DNA from 3 places in the Paenibacillus sp. FSL H7-0737 genome. Region 2 is predicted to be linked to each of the others. Evidence: riboswitches for the same ligand, from Rfam matches in the RefSeq annotation. Region 2 holds a riboswitch; each other region holds the start of a gene.

Region 1 (5,496 bases), 2.8 Mb from region 2:
TTTAAAATAAACTGTCCCACGTTAACATCTCTCCCGATATTTTAATTTACTGAAAATAGTTACTTTATTTCTTCAATCGTTTCGAGAAGAATATTAAAAGCGGTGATGATTCTAGGTGCCCCTATAGCGGGTACTAAGTGTAATAGAATACCTTTGAGTTGTTCTACAGTAACTCCCACACGAAGAGCCATGACATAATGAACACCCAATTGATCAAACTGACCCATCGAAATCAGGGCAGAGATAACTGCGATTTCCTTCCAGTCAGCTTCGATTGTGTTGCGTTGAAAAATATCGCCGTAGGCATTCCCCATAATAAATTCAGCCAAATCGGGGAAATGTTCTTTAATCGGAGCCAGTGCTTTAGCTCCGTAGTCTCCAGAGAGATTCGTGAAGTGGTTCAGACCACTGTTTACATTGTCTTTCATAAGTGACCTCCTAATTTAGGTTCAAAGTACGGTGAGCAGTCGGAGGGACCTCATCACGGTCTGTTAGCAGTTCAATGACGGCAACACGGTTGATGGCAACAGCGTCCTTGATGGCTGTTTCGAACTCCTCCGCTGTCTCACATTTGTAACCCTTAGCGCCTAGTGATTCTGCGAATTTCACAGCATCCATAGGGACTTCGTAGATAGTTCCGTCAATACGTCCTGTAGTTTTTTCCATACCTTTTAGAGCCATATCTAGCTGTTTATTATTCACAACAATGAATATGACAGGAATATCCTTGCAGACAGCAGCGTTAATCTCTGCGCCTAGCATCATAAAGCAGCCATCTCCTGTAATGCAGAAGATCGTTTCTTCTGGAGCAGCAACCTTTGCACCAATCGCCATTCCGATGGAATTACCCATACAAGCAAAGTAAGCATCGAAAACAAAACTGCCCGGTTTCTTAACCTTGTACCATTTCGCAGCATGGAAACCGTGACTTCCATCATCAACAAAGACTGTGCTGTTATAAGGAATCAAATCACTCATCGTACTCAAGACCGATGCAAGTGAAAGGTTTGGTAAAATCGGAGGCTCTTCGGTATAATCGGAATTTGTCGGTGCTTCGCGTTTTGTGATGTTGTTCGTGTCAATATTATTGAGATAGTAAACTAGATTGTCCCGTAGATCTCCAGTCACTGGAATCGTTTTAGAGAACAATATTTTTCCGACAAAAGTCGGATCGCTATCAAACTGAATTAATGTTGCAGGATGATTTTCCCTTTTAAGATTACAAATAGTCATATCACTTAAACGTGACCCGAGAACGATAAATAGATCACTTTGATTCAGCAAGTCATCCCCATGGGTACAACCGCCTACTCCAATTGGACCGTGATAGAGTGGATGATCCCAAGCTATAGCCCCTTTACCACCTGGAGATGTAACTACAGGAATATTAAATGTTTCCGCTAATTGAATTAGCTCACTATGTGCTCCTGAGCGGTTAACGCCTTTACCCGCGATAATTATTGGATTCTTAGAGTTATTTATAGCATCAAGTACACGGTCGATATTAGCATGGCTAACCAGTGATTCGCGTTCAGGGATTACAATATTACATTCCTCTAGCAATTCCGTTTGTACATCAAAGGGAATACAAAGGTGAACTGGACCACGATTACCGCTCAAAGCAATGGATATGGCATGATTAAAGATTGTGTTAAAGTGATCTCCACGTTCAATAAGCTTGCTATATAAGGTGGCAGGTCTAAACATATCAGCTAAATCAGCTAGAAAAGAAGTAGAGTCCTGACATTGGGGAATTCCAAGCTCTTTAATAGATTGATGGCCAGTAATAAATAGGACAGGTAGGTTGTTAGCCTTAGCATGTGCTGCTGCAGTTAATAGGTTTGTTCCACCAGGACCTGAAGTACCAAAAGCTACACCTAGTTTTCCAGTTTTAAGCGCATACCCGGCTGCTTCGAAGCCGGAACTGGACTCATGTCTCCCAGGAATAAATTCAATACCGTAATCTACCATTTTAAGAACAATAGGACAAATGGATTTCCCAATAATACCAAAGGAATGGGTAACTCCTAGGTTCCGTAGTGCTTCCGACATGTAATCTGCGACTGTCTTCAAAAAATACACCTCACAAGTTGATTGTTATTTTAAAATCAAACATTAGAAAACCTGTGCTCTGAATTAGGGCACAGGTTGGTGGCATAAATCGCCATAGAGACTGAACAATTGTTCAGTCGTCTTGGTTTTCTGCAACCTGGCAGTCATGGCCTCTGATTAATAATGAGGCTGTAGATCCATGGTTTTGCGTCATCCTCTTTCGAAGATTTTGCCAATATTAATTTTAAAATTTATAAGAAGAATTTTCCTTTACAATATATTCCTAGAGTACCTTTGTCAATATATTTTCGCAAATTAACTCGAATTTTGACGAAAGTCTTGTCCAACCTATGAAATAATAGATATAAAAAAACTCCCCCTAAGTCAAAACTTAGGAGGAGTTTTTGGACTTGTTTATATGATTTGCAAGTGACTTAAAACTTGAAAATATGGATAGTCTTCTGTAGATTAAACACAGCCTGTGTCATTTTCTCAGTTTCTTCAGCGACGGACTGCAGGGCATTAATTTGTTCATTCATAGCCGCGGATACTTCCTCGGTGCCGGCAGCGGTTTGCTGTGTGATTGCAGAGATATTCTCTATTGCACTTGAAATTTTCAAGGCACTTTCCAACATCAGATCACTTTCAGCAGAGAAGGAAGAGATTTGCTCGGTAATATACTGCACACTTTGCACAATTTGAGCAAAGATATGAGCAGATTGAGTGATCATCTCATTCTGTACCTGTACGACTTCTTCGTTGATAGCGATATTGTCAATCGCTTGTTTGATATCAGTTTCGATGCTCCGAACTAAGCCAAAGACTTCCTTCGTTGAAGCTGTTGATTCCTCGGCAAGTTTACGAACCTCCTGTGCGACTACAGCAAAACCTCGACCATGCTCTCCGGCGCGTGCTGCTTCGATGGAGGCATTCAGCGATAAGAGGTTGGTCTGCTCAGCGATCTCTGTGATGGTTTTTGTAATCATCGTAATTCCGCGAGCATTATGAGACAGGGCTTCGATTGTATCAGCTACTTTTTGAGTAGCCTGGATGTTTTTGCGCATGCCTTCAGCTTGAGTATCAACGGACTGCCGTCCTTGTTCAACTAGTTCTAATGTATGTATTGAACGTCTGTTCATTTCTTTCGTTGAGTTCGTATAATTGGATACTTTATTCTCAATATCTTTAATGGATTCTGTCATTTCAGCGATATCCGTAGATATTTCATTTGCACCAAGAGCTAGCTCGTTAGACGAAGAGGCTACCTGTGCCATGACAATTTTCAAATTCTGATTCTTATCTTCGATTCCACGGCTTGCATCCATAACTTGACGAGTGATTTGTGATGCTTCTGTCAAAATCTTCTTGAGCTTGTCAATCATAGTATTAAAGGAACGACTTACGTCCCCCATAGACCCGTTCTCGTCGGCTCTACTAGTAAAATCCCCTTTTGAAATACTATGAGATACATTCGCGATGTCATCAAAAGAAGATGTAAGCGTTCTCTCGATAAAGCGGGCCACTGGGAAAGTTAGAGCAGCAAGAACAACGATTAGAACAATACCCAAAATAATGTTGCCTAAGATCATAAAAGTAACTAAAACAGGAATGGCAAATAGTGCGGCAACGAGGTAACATCCGGCAACAATTCTTTGTTTTAACGGAAGTTTATGCATCCAGTTCATTGGTATAATGTCCTCCTTATTAATATTATGTATTGGTGTTATTATATGGGATTTAAAGGTGATTGGTCTATAGTAAGAACTGACATAAATCTTCTTTTCGGAGTAGTTCTTTAGATTTCGTGTCAAAAATCCTCATAAATAGCGGAAATTTTTGCGATAGCAGACTTTACCATCTCTAAAAGTTCTTGCGGTGAAAGTACAATAACCGAGGGACTAAAAGAAAGGATTATCCGGCAGGCCGACTCGATCGTATTAAATTCGGCATCTACGTTCACCCACTCAGCATTGCTTGTTGGCTCTATTAATTGGACAGAGACGAATCTTTCTCGCTGTAATTCTTTTAAGACAGATGTTTTAACCCTTAGCTTTACTTGATACTTTGGCAGTGCTGCTTTAAAGGCCGTGGTGGACTCTTCCCAGTACTGTTTTAAATCAAAGTCATCAGGTCTTTTAAACCACTCATGTGTCTCCTCAACGTTAACTAATCTGGACACACGAAAGGTTCGTAGTTCATCTTTGCTTTTGGCTACGACATACCATACTCCGCGTTTTGCAACTAACCCAAGAGGTTCAATGAAACGGACCGTTGTCTCGTTGCTCCGGAGATAAGTGATTTTTACTTTACGGTCCTCCCAAAGTGCTCTCTGCAGTACAGATAGGAACGGATAAGTCTCATCCGAAGGATGCCAACTGGCGCCATCAATATGAATACGCTCGCTTAGGTAATTTGCTGGGTTACTAAGTCGATGTGAGGATGCAGCCTCTAGTTTGAGAAGAGCGGAAGAGTAGTCGTCTTGTATCCCCAGATCCTTCATTATAGATGCGTCAGCGGACAGAAGCAGTGAACCAATCTCTTGTGGCTTCATTCCCGTTAGGGAGGTTCGGTACCCTTCAGTTAGCATCCAGCCTCCTTCACGACCACGTTCAGCTAAAATGGGTATTCCTGAAGCACTTAATGCTTCCATATCACGAAACACAGTTCGTTCTGATACCTCGAGTGTTTGGGCCAATTCTCTAGAAGTCATTTTTCCACGATTTTGCAACAGAAGTAATATTGATAACAAACGGTCGGCTCTCATTAGGCTATTGTACCTCCTCGAATTAATGATTGGACGATCACCATTAATCATTTCTAAATTATGATTATATTATATATGTCAGTTGATGTCATATATACGGGTTATACTTATAAAACGTAAGGAATATTCACAGAATATTGAAATCCGAATTCATGTGGAAAGGGTTGAGGGCTATGACATTGAAAGGGAAAGTCGCATTGGTTACCGGGAGCAGCAGAGGTGCTGGGAGGGGGATCGCTTTAGAATTAGCGAGAAGAGGAGCTTTTGTCTATATTACAGGGAGGACCACAGATGTATCCGTCACAGAACATATTAAGGGGAGTATAGATAGCGTACTTAGAGAAATAAAAGAAAGTGGAGGTTCTGGTGCGGTAATACGATGTGACCATACGAAGGATCAAGAAACAGAAGCAGTGATCCGCCAGATCGCTGAAGAGCAAGGTCGGCTCGATATCTTAGTTAACAACGTATGGGGAGGCAATGATTTAGCTATCGAGCAGAAGCCTTTTTGGGAGCTGCCTACAGCTCATTGGGACAATATGTTTAATGCCGGTGTGAGAGCACAGATGATCACAAATTATTACGCAATTCCCTTGATGCGCAAGGCAAAAACTGGTGGTCTAATTATCCATACAACCTTCTGGGATCATTATAAATATTTAGGCAACTTTTATTATGAT
Region 2 (5,496 bases):
GCGATATGCTCATTTTGAAACATCTGACGAGAAAATTAATTCTCTAATTTTGGATTTCACTTTCGTGATTTCCTACTCACTCGTTGTTCAGTTTTCAAAGATCAAGTTCTCGTTGGCGCCGTTTAATGTCTCAGCAGCAACTCTTATAATATATCATGTTGTTCTCAGTAATGCAAGCTTTATTTTTCGAAAGCCGTTTATATAACTCTCTCAAATATTGCCTGTACGCTGTCTAACAACGCTTAACTATAATAACCTATCTATTCATAGAAAAGCAACCCCTAATAGAAAAATAAACAACTAGCTTAATAATTAAGCTGGTTGTTTATTTAATAGAGTTATGAATCTAGCGATGCAAATTAATAGTATTTTGCTGCAGTATACTTACTTGAAGCCTTAATAAAATCCGTATTCTTCTTACTCTTCGCTGACGATGCATCTACCGTTGTATCAATAGTAACCCATTTCCCATCCATCAACACTTCATTCCATGCATGGTATTGCGTAACGTAGCTAGTATTCCCCATCACCAATTTAGCAGGCACATCTACACTACGCAGCATTGCGGCAAAAAGAGAAGCATAGTCATAGCAGATTCCTTTTTTAGTATTCAAAGTGTTGTTAATGTTCGGAATGTAATCTGTTGTTACGTTATTAGCAAGAGAATAATCGTATTGTACATTAGCAACTACATAGTTATAGATTGCCTTAACTTTCTCTTCATCTGTTGTTTTGCCTTTTGTAAGCTCTTTGGCCTTAAGGATCGCTTTATCAGAAGAACTCCATTTCACATTCTGTACGGAGCCCAAATATACGGAATTCGAGTCACTCATGGTTACGTCTACTACTTCGGAATATAACGCTTTGTATTTATTGCCGGTTGTGTTCTCAAGAACAGAAACCTTATAAGTACCATTACCTTGTTGTAAAGGGAAGTCCTCAGCTTGTCCAGAAGCATATAAGTTATATGTATAGCTGCTGTTGTCTTTAGTGATCATGAGTTTGATTCTTTTATCTTTCGGAATATCATAGTTAATTCCAATAACACCTTGAGCCACTTTCGATGTAATCAACCAGCTTGCATCTACACTTGCGGCTTGAGCTGTGCTTACCGGAACCGCAGTAATCAGTACGAACAGCGCCACCATCATAAAATAAACCTTTTTCACGGATAAAACCCCTTTCGGTAGCTGGCTGCCATCCTTTCGGGAAGGCCCTTTAGCTTTGCGTCCCTACCTTTCGATAGGTTTGCCGTTATCGTATAAGCTCTATCTGTTCTAATTTCACTAGACAAATTAACAGAATCAGTCCAAGTAGAAATATGAATCTAAGATTCTTATATATTTTATAAAAACAAAAAAAGCCTCTTCATTCGGTAACTGGCTGCCATCCTTACGGGAAGGCCCTTTAGCTTTGCGTCCCTACCTTTCGATAGGTTTGCCGTTTATCGTGTTTAGCTTTTATAGTCTTATACTACCATATTTATCCTCGTAAACAAGAACAAAATTGCTAGATTTACTATTATTTTATAGTTATTTCTCTGTATTTGAATTCTCTTGTTATTTCTCGTCAACGATTAGGAAAGTTTGGCATGAACAATCAAACGATGTGTAGGATCTACTAGTGGGTCACACGTAATTAGAGTAAGAATTTTATCTTTGTTATTCCCGTCTAGAACAGACACATCACTAGGAAGTACAACAGAAATATCATAAACCTCGTAATTATAAGTCTGATCGCTAGTCTTTACCGTAATCGTATCCCCAATCACAACCTCATTCAATCTGTTAAACAATCTGCCCGTAGTTCTAGCTCTATGTGCAGCTATTGCGGCGTTCCCTATTTCTCCTATTGGAGTTGTTTCTTTCATATGGGCCGCGGCATGCTTCATATTCGCTTTAGTAGCCCCTTCTAATACAGGCAGCTTCAGATCGATCTTATCAATCTCAATTAATGCGATAACTTTGCCACCCACTTCAATTTCCGGTTCCGGCTTTTCTGTTTCTTGCGGCTGTGCTTGTGCATCTAAAGCTGATTCCTCCGCTAGTAGCTGAGTGACCTCGGCATATCTGCTCTTCAGATCAGGTGGTGGAGTACTTTCACTGGTGCTCAGTTCAGCCGATTCTAATAGCTTATCCTGCTGCCAGTCGTTATACCATTCGTTAGCTTTTGGATAGAGCATGATAAGGATCCCCGCCAGTATGAGCACATACGAGAATTTACGCATGATTTTCACCTCCGTAGATTGGTTCTACTGAACTTTAGAATACCCATTTACGACTTCCGAAGAAGTTAATAATCACCGTCACAAACGTTACTAATACCTTAGAGATCAACACTTGAATGCCTAGTTTGTCAGTCAACAGATGCATTAGCAACAGCGATATTCCGAGTACTACCAGATTCAGTACGATAAACTTCAGCAACTGCGTCTTATCAAAACCCTCTTTATTGCCACGGTCACGATCCTTGAAGGTTACTTTTTTATTCAAAATAAAGCTGTTCGCTGTCCCAGCACTATAAGAAATCACCTGTGCCAACGCATATACCATCCCAAGTGAGTTCAGTAATGTAAAGATTACGAAATCAATGAGGGTATTTACCAGACCTACAGCATTAAATTTGAGAAACTGTATGAAAGCAGTCCGAAAGTTCTTATCTGACATCTTTGTAATCCTTCCGGCGATCCACTTCTTCTTCGTTACGATATCCTATGGTCTCACTGACAATATACAACGGTCTATCCTTAGACTCGTCATAAATCCGTCCAATATACTCACCGATTACACCTAACAGCATCAGAACGATACCGTTAAAGAGCAAATTGACCCCTACAATGGAAGCCCAACCTGGAACCGTCCATGAGGTGAAAAAGATTCTTTGAAACAATACGAAGAATAAATAGAGAAAGCTCGAGAAGGAAAGAAAGAATCCGACATACGTAGCAATCTTAAGTGGCTTATGCGAAAAGGAAGTGATCCCATCCAGCGCAAAACGAATCATTTTCTTAAGAGGATACTTAGTTTCTCCTGCAAATCGTTCTTCTCGCTCATATTCCACCATCGTCTGCTTGAAGCCGACCCAGCTCACTAAACCTCTGACATACCGGTTTTTTTCCTTGAGACCTCGCAAGACATCACATACCTTACGATCAATAAGACGAAAATCACCTGTGTCCGTGGGAATGTCTACACTTGTCATGCTGCTGAGCAATCGATAAAAGATCTTGGCCGTTACCTTTTTGAACATCGTTTCTCCACGGCGCTTCAGCCGCTTCGCATACACAACGTCATAACCCTCTTTCCACTTCTCGATCATTTGCAAAATGACCTCCGGTGGATCTTGAAGGTCAGCGTCAATAACAACAACCGCTTGACCTTCGGCATAGTCCATGCCAGCTGTAATCGCTACCTGATGTCCGAAATTACGCGAGAAGTCAATTAGCTTGACGCATTCATCCCGATCACTGATCTCCCGAATCATCTGGGCCGAACGATCACGACTTCCGTCATTTACGAAGACTAGCTCATAAGTATCGCCGCATTCGTCCATTACTTTTTTCAAACGTTCATAAGTAACGCTAATTACTTGCTCCTCATTGAACATGGGTACAATTACACTATATCTGGCTTTCACCTTTATTCCTCCTAAAAGCTTTATGGAGCGTTACATCTTTCTGTACTTCATAATAACGCTGTAAGCATAAACTTATTATTATAGATATTATAAAAAATCTTAGAAAACCCAAGATGGGAACCAACGCAGCATATTCTTCACATAATCTCCGCTTACCTGCATCCCTGACAGGACAGGGTAGAACGCGACAAAGAGCAGTAAAGCAACAGCCACATAGACATAACTAACATAACGAGCCTCAGGATATTTACTATCTAGCAACTTCATTATATATACAATACCAAGAATCATAAAAGGCACCATAGCAAAATAATGGTAGATAAAGGTTTCCCTTGGGACAAGCATCCACGGAACATATTGTGAGAAAAAGGCGATCCAGATCATATAAAGGGTCTTATCTTTGCGTTTCAGTGTAATCCACAGCGTTGCCAGCATTGCGAAAATACCCGTCCACCAGATAAGCGGATTCCCCATAGTCACTATACTGCTGACCTGACCTTGCGGCAAACCCTCACTGCCACTGAAGAACCAGACTGGTCTCTTCATAAACGGCCATTGCCACCAGGAGGACGCAAAAGGATGTGTAGCTACAAGCTGACTGTGATAGTTGTACATGTTCTTTTGGGAATCAATCAAGCCTTTTATAGTAAAGCCCTCTGCGGATGCAGATAAACCCGGAACAAAAGATAAACTATAAATAATGACCGGTATGATTACGAAGAATGCAACACAACTAGCTAGCGTAATAATGGTATTCTTCCAGAACGAATTTACGGCTTCGCGACAGGTACCCAGCAGTTCCTTGTCTTTGATCTTCCCTTCCGCGAGCAACCGTCCCGATGCTTTATATTCTCTGTAGCGCTCGAAGAGCGAGATAGCTAGCATAATGGCCAGCCCAGCTCCTCCGTACAGTACAATCCACTTGGAGGCGACACCAATTCCGAAGAATAAACCGGACCAGAATAACGGAATTAGTGTTTTTCTTAAGGGCTGCCTGAAGAAATTCATAGTGTAATATCGCTGCATGAAATAAAACATTAACATGATGAAGAATACTCCGTATACATCGATCGTAGAGATTCTTGTTTGTGTGAAATGCATGAAATCCAGTGCGAACAATCCAGTTGCAAGTGCTGCGTATTTACTCTTTTTAAAGAGACGTAGTGCCATTACATAAATGAGAGGCAGCATGGCAATCCCGAACAATGTTCCGATAATACGCCAGCCGAAAGGATTGACTCCGAACAGTTCCATCCCTACTGCGATCAATAGCTTGCCTAGTGGTGGATGCGTGTTCTCATAAGGCACAATCCCGTGTGTATATTCATAAGCTGTCCGTGCATGGTAGATCTCGTCAAAATAAGTGCTATTCATAAAGTTAGAATATTCAGGGATGAGCGACTGCTCGTCAAAAAGATTGGCAGGCTCTCCTCTTTTAGCGACTGCATTAGCATCCGGTGTAACACCGGCTATAGAAAGAGGTACTCTTTCGCCTCCCTGCTCATAGAAGGCCATTTCATTTAAAGTGAACCCTGGAGATGTAACTGTAAACTTCACGTATCTTGCTGCAACGTTCAGAGGTTGGCTTTTCCAGATGAAGACATTCCCAACATCCTCGCTTACATCCAGTGGACTACTCCAGACCTCAGGGAATTCACTGAATTCGAGCTTAAACTTCCCGGTACCTACGCCACCGAAGATATTCACTCGTTCCAATTGTTTGCTCTGTCCTAGATCTACATAGAAGCTTTCACCGCTGGCAGCTGGCTCCCACAAGGTCTCTGGAGATTTAGTAGAACCTAAATTATATAAAGCAATTGCCGCGTAAACGGCAGTAATGGCAAGAATACATATCCAATC
Region 3 (5,496 bases), 170 kb from region 2:
AATGATAGTGCCAATTACAAATGATGGTGTTGGTGTCGGGAACACCGGAGGCTCCGGCGTTGGCGTCGGTGTTGGCGTTACTTCTGACGACGGCGTCGGTGTTGGCGTTACTTCTGACGACGGTGTCGGTGTTGGTGTTACTTCCGACGACGATGTCGGTGTTGGCGTCACTTCCGACGACGGTGTCGGTGTTGGCGTCACTTCCGACGACGGTGTCGGTGTTGGCGTTACTTCCGGCGACGGTGTTGGCGTTGGTGTCACGGTCGGCGTTGGTGTTGGCGTCACGGTCGGCGTTGGTGTTGGCGTCACGGTCGGCGTTGGTGTTGGCGTCACGGTCGGCGTTGGTGTTGGCGTCACGATCGGCGTTGGTGTTGGTGTCACGGTCGGCGTTGGTGTTGGTGTCACGGTCGGCGTTGGTGTTGGCGTCACGGTCGGCGTTGGTGTTGGCGTCACGGTCGGCGTTGGTGTTGGCGTCACGGTCGGCGTTGGTGTTGGCGTCACGGTCGGCGTTGGTGTTGGCGTCACGGTCGGCGTTGGTGTTGGCGTCACGGTCGGCGTTGGTGTTGGTGTCACGGTCGGCGTTGGTGTTGGCGTCACGGTCGGCGTTGGTGTTGGCGTCACGGTCGGCGTTGGTGTTGGTGTCACGGTCGGCGTTGGTGTTGGCGTCACGGTCGGCGTTGGTGTTGGCGTCACGGTCGGCGTTGGTGTTGGCGTCACGGTCGGCGTTGGTGTTGGCGTCACGGTCGGCGTTGGTGTTGGTTTTGGTGTGTGTGTTGGCTTTGGTGTGTGTGTCGGCTTCGGTGTCGGTGTTGGCTTTGGTGTGTGTGTTGGCTTCGGCGTTGGTGTTGGCTTCGGTGTCGGTGTCACGCACGGCGTAGGCGTCACGGTCGGCGTTGGCGTTGGTGTTGGTGTCACGGTCGGCGTCGGTGTTGGTGTCACGGTTGGCGTTGGTGTTGGCGTCACGGTCGGCGTCGGTGTTGGCGTCACGGTCGGCGTTGGTGTTGGCGTCACGGTCGGCGTTGGTGTCGGAGGTGGTTCTTCCCCTCCATATGGATACCAATGCATCTGCACTCCACCAGCAAATCCCTTTGCAATCAGCGTCCCATGCAGTTCACCGGAATTATAAGTTACTTTTGCAAGCGGAGCTAGGATAGTTCCTTCTATTGTTAAACTTCCAATGTCAACAGTGCTAGCTTCATAAAAATTAAATAATACCTTGTTAGGGCTACCTCCCCAGATTTGAAAGCTTGGAATGTTAACTGAACTTCCGCTAACGTTAATGATAACTGTGGCGCTATTTGCAATATTAAACTGTAAGCCATTAGCACCAGCGAAATCGGCAGCACTAAGATTAAGAACGTTAAATGGTTCCGAAGCATCAATCGTTATTTTCCCATATTCCTTTTTGAAAGTTCCTATTGTAGCAAGCGAAGAGAATTCATTAGAACGTCCAATAAGAAATTGCTCTTCAGCATCAAAATCAATAGGAGTCCCTTTTCTCGCTGGTTCTTTAAGATCTACACCGTTGCTGGAAAAAACACCACCATAAACGGATGCTCCATGAACAGTCCCATTAGTAAAACTGATGTCATTACCAGCGATAAGAACATCTCCACCTGGATTATCCTTGGATACGCCGTAATTCTGCAAAGTAATATTACCTTTGGCCGCAAGGCGCCCATGAACCTGATCATTAGATTGTTTGAAATCCCCAAAAATAAAAGTATTAAAATTCCCTGCAATACCTAACACAGGTGTAGGAGTATAGGGAAGCACCTCCCCAGCCGCATTTACCAAATGACCTCCAGAAAGACCACTACCTACTGTCAAAATCCCCGCTAATACTAGTGCAAGCAGCGGTTTCATTCTTCTTTTCAAAAAGCACACCTCCTAAAACTATGATTTATATTTAATCAGAATAATTACCAGAAACTCTAAAGGACCTAACAACAAAAAAGACCGCCAAAAAAGAAGTGGAATTCCCTTCTCATGGCAGTCGGACGGTCATAGCGCATTTAAGACACTTTAGACTCCTGGACTTTGCGTCCCACCCTTTCAGGCGGTTTGCTATTATCATGATAATATATGTATTGACTTGCGGATTAGAACTAGCATTTTAAGCATCCTATTAAATAATCGTCTATGACTTTTAATACTTTTGAACTAATAATAGTTTAGCGCTCCATCCCCACAATTGTCAATCAATTCCTTTTGATATTCATACGCGTAAGCAAGCACAAAAAAAGCGCCTAAAGGCGCTTCACACAAAGGTTTTCCTTCAATTTTAAAGTAACTTTATCCAACCTAATATCGATATCCATAATGAAATACTTAGAATCAAACCAAATACCATTCCACGGTGGAGACTTCCTTCCTCTTTCATCCTAATTCTCCCTTTATATAAGTCTGAAGCATTATTTTTTATTATTACAATTTTAATATATTTTATTCTTTCTAATTTAGTTGTGAATTCAATCACATTGGACTAGCTGTTTAGAAATACCATTGATTATTTTTGGAATATCGGGGTAGAATACGAATATACGTTCCCATTAGAGGTGATGAGATTCATGAATAGAGCTGAAAGCAGGGACAACATGCTGGTCAAATCTTATTTATTGCTTCCGATGATTTTATCAGCTTTCGAACGGGACTCCGCCATTCTATCTGCACATTTACGAACACCTACCCCCTATCTGGAGGTTCTTGAAACAGCCGCAGCAGTTGCTACAACAGATCTAAGAGATGTTCGTTCAGAGATGAGAAAACGGGGAATCAAGGTTTATGAGCAGAACAGACTTAACACGGGGATAGAAGCCAAATTTATATGTCGTGGATACCATGAACGAATGCTGCTGTTAAACGACATCGTCGCTGCCCAAGCTGCCATTCATATGCGCAGATATCTCGGTCTGGATATTTCATCTTTTAAGAGCTATGAAGAGCAGTATCAGATTAAGTGAAGTAGCGAAGAAGCTGCCCCCCCTCCCTCATTTAATTAGCGAACAAAAAAATAGGCCTTACCATGGGAGTTGGCAAGACCTGAGAGATTTATACCACAAAACACTGGGGGGTGTTTGGTGTCTTCAATATATACCTTGAACCTGAAAATAAGATGATGCTCACATGAAAATTACATTAAAAACTTCAATTCGTCGCTTAGGCTATCCGCTTGGCACTTTTGATTTCCAACCAAAGAGGCCCGCTTCGCCGACAGAGAAAATCGACCGATTGATAGTTAGCCACGAGTGCTTTGAACAAATTGTTTCAAAATGATATAGTGAATTCGTTCTCACAGGATGACTTGATAGCAGGTTGTAAAACATAATAAAGTCGGGACCTCAGTACGGAGCGACAACAGGCGTTTGCCTTTTCGTTGAATATTTTCTGAAGGAGGGTAATAGCCCATGAGTGATGAAATCTGTATACCGCCTGGCATTCAACAGAAGGACACTAGCTTTGGCTACACCTTGTCTATTATTAGTGGTAAATATAAAATGACTATTCTCTACTATCTCTCTGAAAACAAGATCGTGCGGTTCAATGAACTGCAACGGGGTATCGGTACAATACCTTTTAAGACATTAAGCGTTATGTTGAAAGAACTGGAAGCCGACTGTCTCGTCAGGCGCGAGGAATTCCCCCAGATTCCCCCTAAAGTTGAGTATTCCTTGACCGAGAAGGGCCAATCGCTTATTCCGGTGCTGGATATGATGTGCACTTGGGGAGAGAAAAACTTCGTTCCAGCCGCGCAAGAGATAACCATACCTTTTACGATTTAACGACAACTTATGACAAAAGCAGCATTTCCATTAATGAAAATGCTGCTTTTTGCTTCAAATCTAATTACATATTTTCGATAAATTCAACATAGCCTTGCGAACTGATATCCAATTTATTTAAGTAATCCGTACTTCCTACCGTCTCAGATTCCGTGCCATAAATGGCATAGAAGGAACGATAATCAGCGTTGCAATACAAAAAAGTCGTGTCAAAGGGAGATAAAATACGGTCAAGCCCGTAGCCGAGTTTACCTTCTTCACTAAAGTCTTTTGCACTTCCTCCGGCAGTTACAGCTAATGCGATTTTTCGATTTCTTAATTTATCACTCTTCGAGCCATATGCCCATCCGTAAGTAAATACTTCGTCCAGCCACTTTTTAAGCAGAGGTGGACTACTAAACCAGTAGACAGGGAATTGTAAGACGAGCTTATCATGCGCTTCAATCAGCTGTTGTTCCTTTTCCACGTTGATTTTTTCATCGGGATAGGCTTTGTACAGCTCGTGCACCGTATATTTGTCTGGATATTTACGGAGTTCTTCGATCCAGCGTTTATTAACGACGGATGTTTCGATGTTTGGGTGCGTGACGACAATAAGTGTTTTCATTGGTGTATCCTCCATGTTTGAATCAGATTTAGGACTTGAGTATACCTCCCACCATGACATCGCGTAAGTATGCACTTTTAGTTCACGTACTTACCTAAAGGTAAGCACTGCAACCTGCCTGCACGTGATTGATGTATAGTCTTCGGGGCGAATCTCGTCTTCGGTGTACACCCAAATATCACACAAGAGAGACTGGGTCATTCCGCCATTTTACTTGAGTAAAGGTTAGACGGATGTAACGTTATGTGTATGAACTCTATATCACTGATAAAAAAATTTGCCTGAACGCAAAGAAATACCCCACCATTACTGGAAGGGTACGGTACTTCCGCATAATTTCAACATAATCCATTTGGGATACTCGCCTACCACTTAAGGTTGACAGGGTGCGTTTTTGATTATGTATGAAAAAAATCCACCAGCATGAGTACTGGCGGATTTAATAAGGTGCAGCTATATTGGGAGGTTTGAAACTTAAATAAACAAAGTCTTAGAGATGATTACCAACAAGATAAACAGAACCAGAATTGCGGCGGTAGAAGTAAAGCCACCATATCCTCCTGCGAATTCGCCCATTTTAACTCCTCCTTTGTAATTGAATACAATTTAAAATATACAAGCTTTTGTAATGATGACCAGCAGGATAAAGAGCACTAAGATTGCCCCTGTGGATGTAAAGGCTCCACCAACAAAACGTTCAGGTTCACGTTCACGTTCACGTTCACCAACGCCGCAACAACGTTCTCCACGTACTTCGCCCATTTGTCAATTCCTCCTTTTTAATTGGATACAAAACTAAGATATGCGGGATTTGTATCGGTGCTTGGGTAAAAAAGAAACGAAAATAGTAGGCCTGTTGCGGGATCCGACATTTCGTAAAAAACAAAAAAATACCCACCAGCCGAAGCCAGTGGGCGGTTTTTCCCGGTTTTATGATTTTTTAAATAAGGGCTATAGCCAGCAGAGTGAACAAACTCAAGGTTAAGATGTCATTTGTAGCAAAAGGATTACCAAAAAAAGCTGAAGTGTGCACAGATCCGTTATGTTCCGTTCTTAAGTAAACATTATTTCTGTCCACATTTGTAATTACGCCTACGTGCTGTCTAC

The links. Region 2 has a riboswitch for cyclic di-GMP ahead of H70737_RS03195 (transglutaminase-like domain-containing protein). Riboswitches for the same ligand answer to the same signal wherever they lie in the genome.
Region 1: linked by a shared signal. The riboswitch ahead of H70737_RS20730 (thiamine pyrophosphate-binding protein) and the one ahead of H70737_RS03195 (transglutaminase-like domain-containing protein) in region 2 are both predicted to bind cyclic di-GMP.
Region 3: linked by a shared signal. The riboswitch ahead of H70737_RS30115 (choice-of-anchor A family protein) and the one ahead of H70737_RS03195 (transglutaminase-like domain-containing protein) in region 2 are both predicted to bind cyclic di-GMP.

What each region holds. Positions count from the first base shown of each region.
Region 1 is NZ_CP009279.1:4,713,755-4,719,250, reverse strand. Features, by position in the region: gene H70737_RS20740 (hypothetical protein) at 1-20, opposite strand, end outside; gene H70737_RS20735 (carboxymuconolactone decarboxylase family protein) at 60-428, opposite strand; gene H70737_RS20730 (thiamine pyrophosphate-binding protein) at 439-2,082, opposite strand; cyclic di-GMP riboswitch class I at 2,201-2,296, opposite strand; gene H70737_RS20725 (methyl-accepting chemotaxis protein) at 2,487-3,737, opposite strand; gene H70737_RS20720 (helix-turn-helix transcriptional regulator) at 3,860-4,816, opposite strand; gene H70737_RS20715 (SDR family NAD(P)-dependent oxidoreductase) at 4,990-5,496, shown strand, end outside.
Region 2 is NZ_CP009279.1:708,487-713,982, reverse strand. Features, by position in the region: gene H70737_RS03195 (transglutaminase-like domain-containing protein) at 360-1,169, opposite strand; cyclic di-GMP riboswitch class I at 1,183-1,263, opposite strand; cyclic di-GMP riboswitch class I at 1,372-1,452, opposite strand; gene H70737_RS03190 (class D sortase) at 1,577-2,227, opposite strand; gene H70737_RS03185 (GtrA family protein) at 2,262-2,666, opposite strand; gene H70737_RS03180 (glycosyltransferase family 2 protein) at 2,656-3,636, opposite strand; gene H70737_RS31140 (phospholipid carrier-dependent glycosyltransferase) at 3,736-5,496, opposite strand, start outside.
Region 3 is NZ_CP009279.1:537,768-543,263, reverse strand. Features, by position in the region: gene H70737_RS30115 (choice-of-anchor A family protein) at 1-1,878, opposite strand, end outside; cyclic di-GMP riboswitch class I at 1,989-2,079, opposite strand; gene H70737_RS02395 (YhjD family protein) at 2,571-2,963, shown strand; gene H70737_RS02390 (winged helix-turn-helix transcriptional regulator) at 3,408-3,782, shown strand; gene H70737_RS02385 (NAD(P)H-dependent oxidoreductase) at 3,847-4,389, opposite strand; gene H70737_RS30950 (sporulation protein YjcZ) at 4,864-4,965, opposite strand; gene H70737_RS30945 (hypothetical protein) at 4,996-5,151, opposite strand; gene H70737_RS30940 (hypothetical protein) at 5,330-5,496, opposite strand, start outside.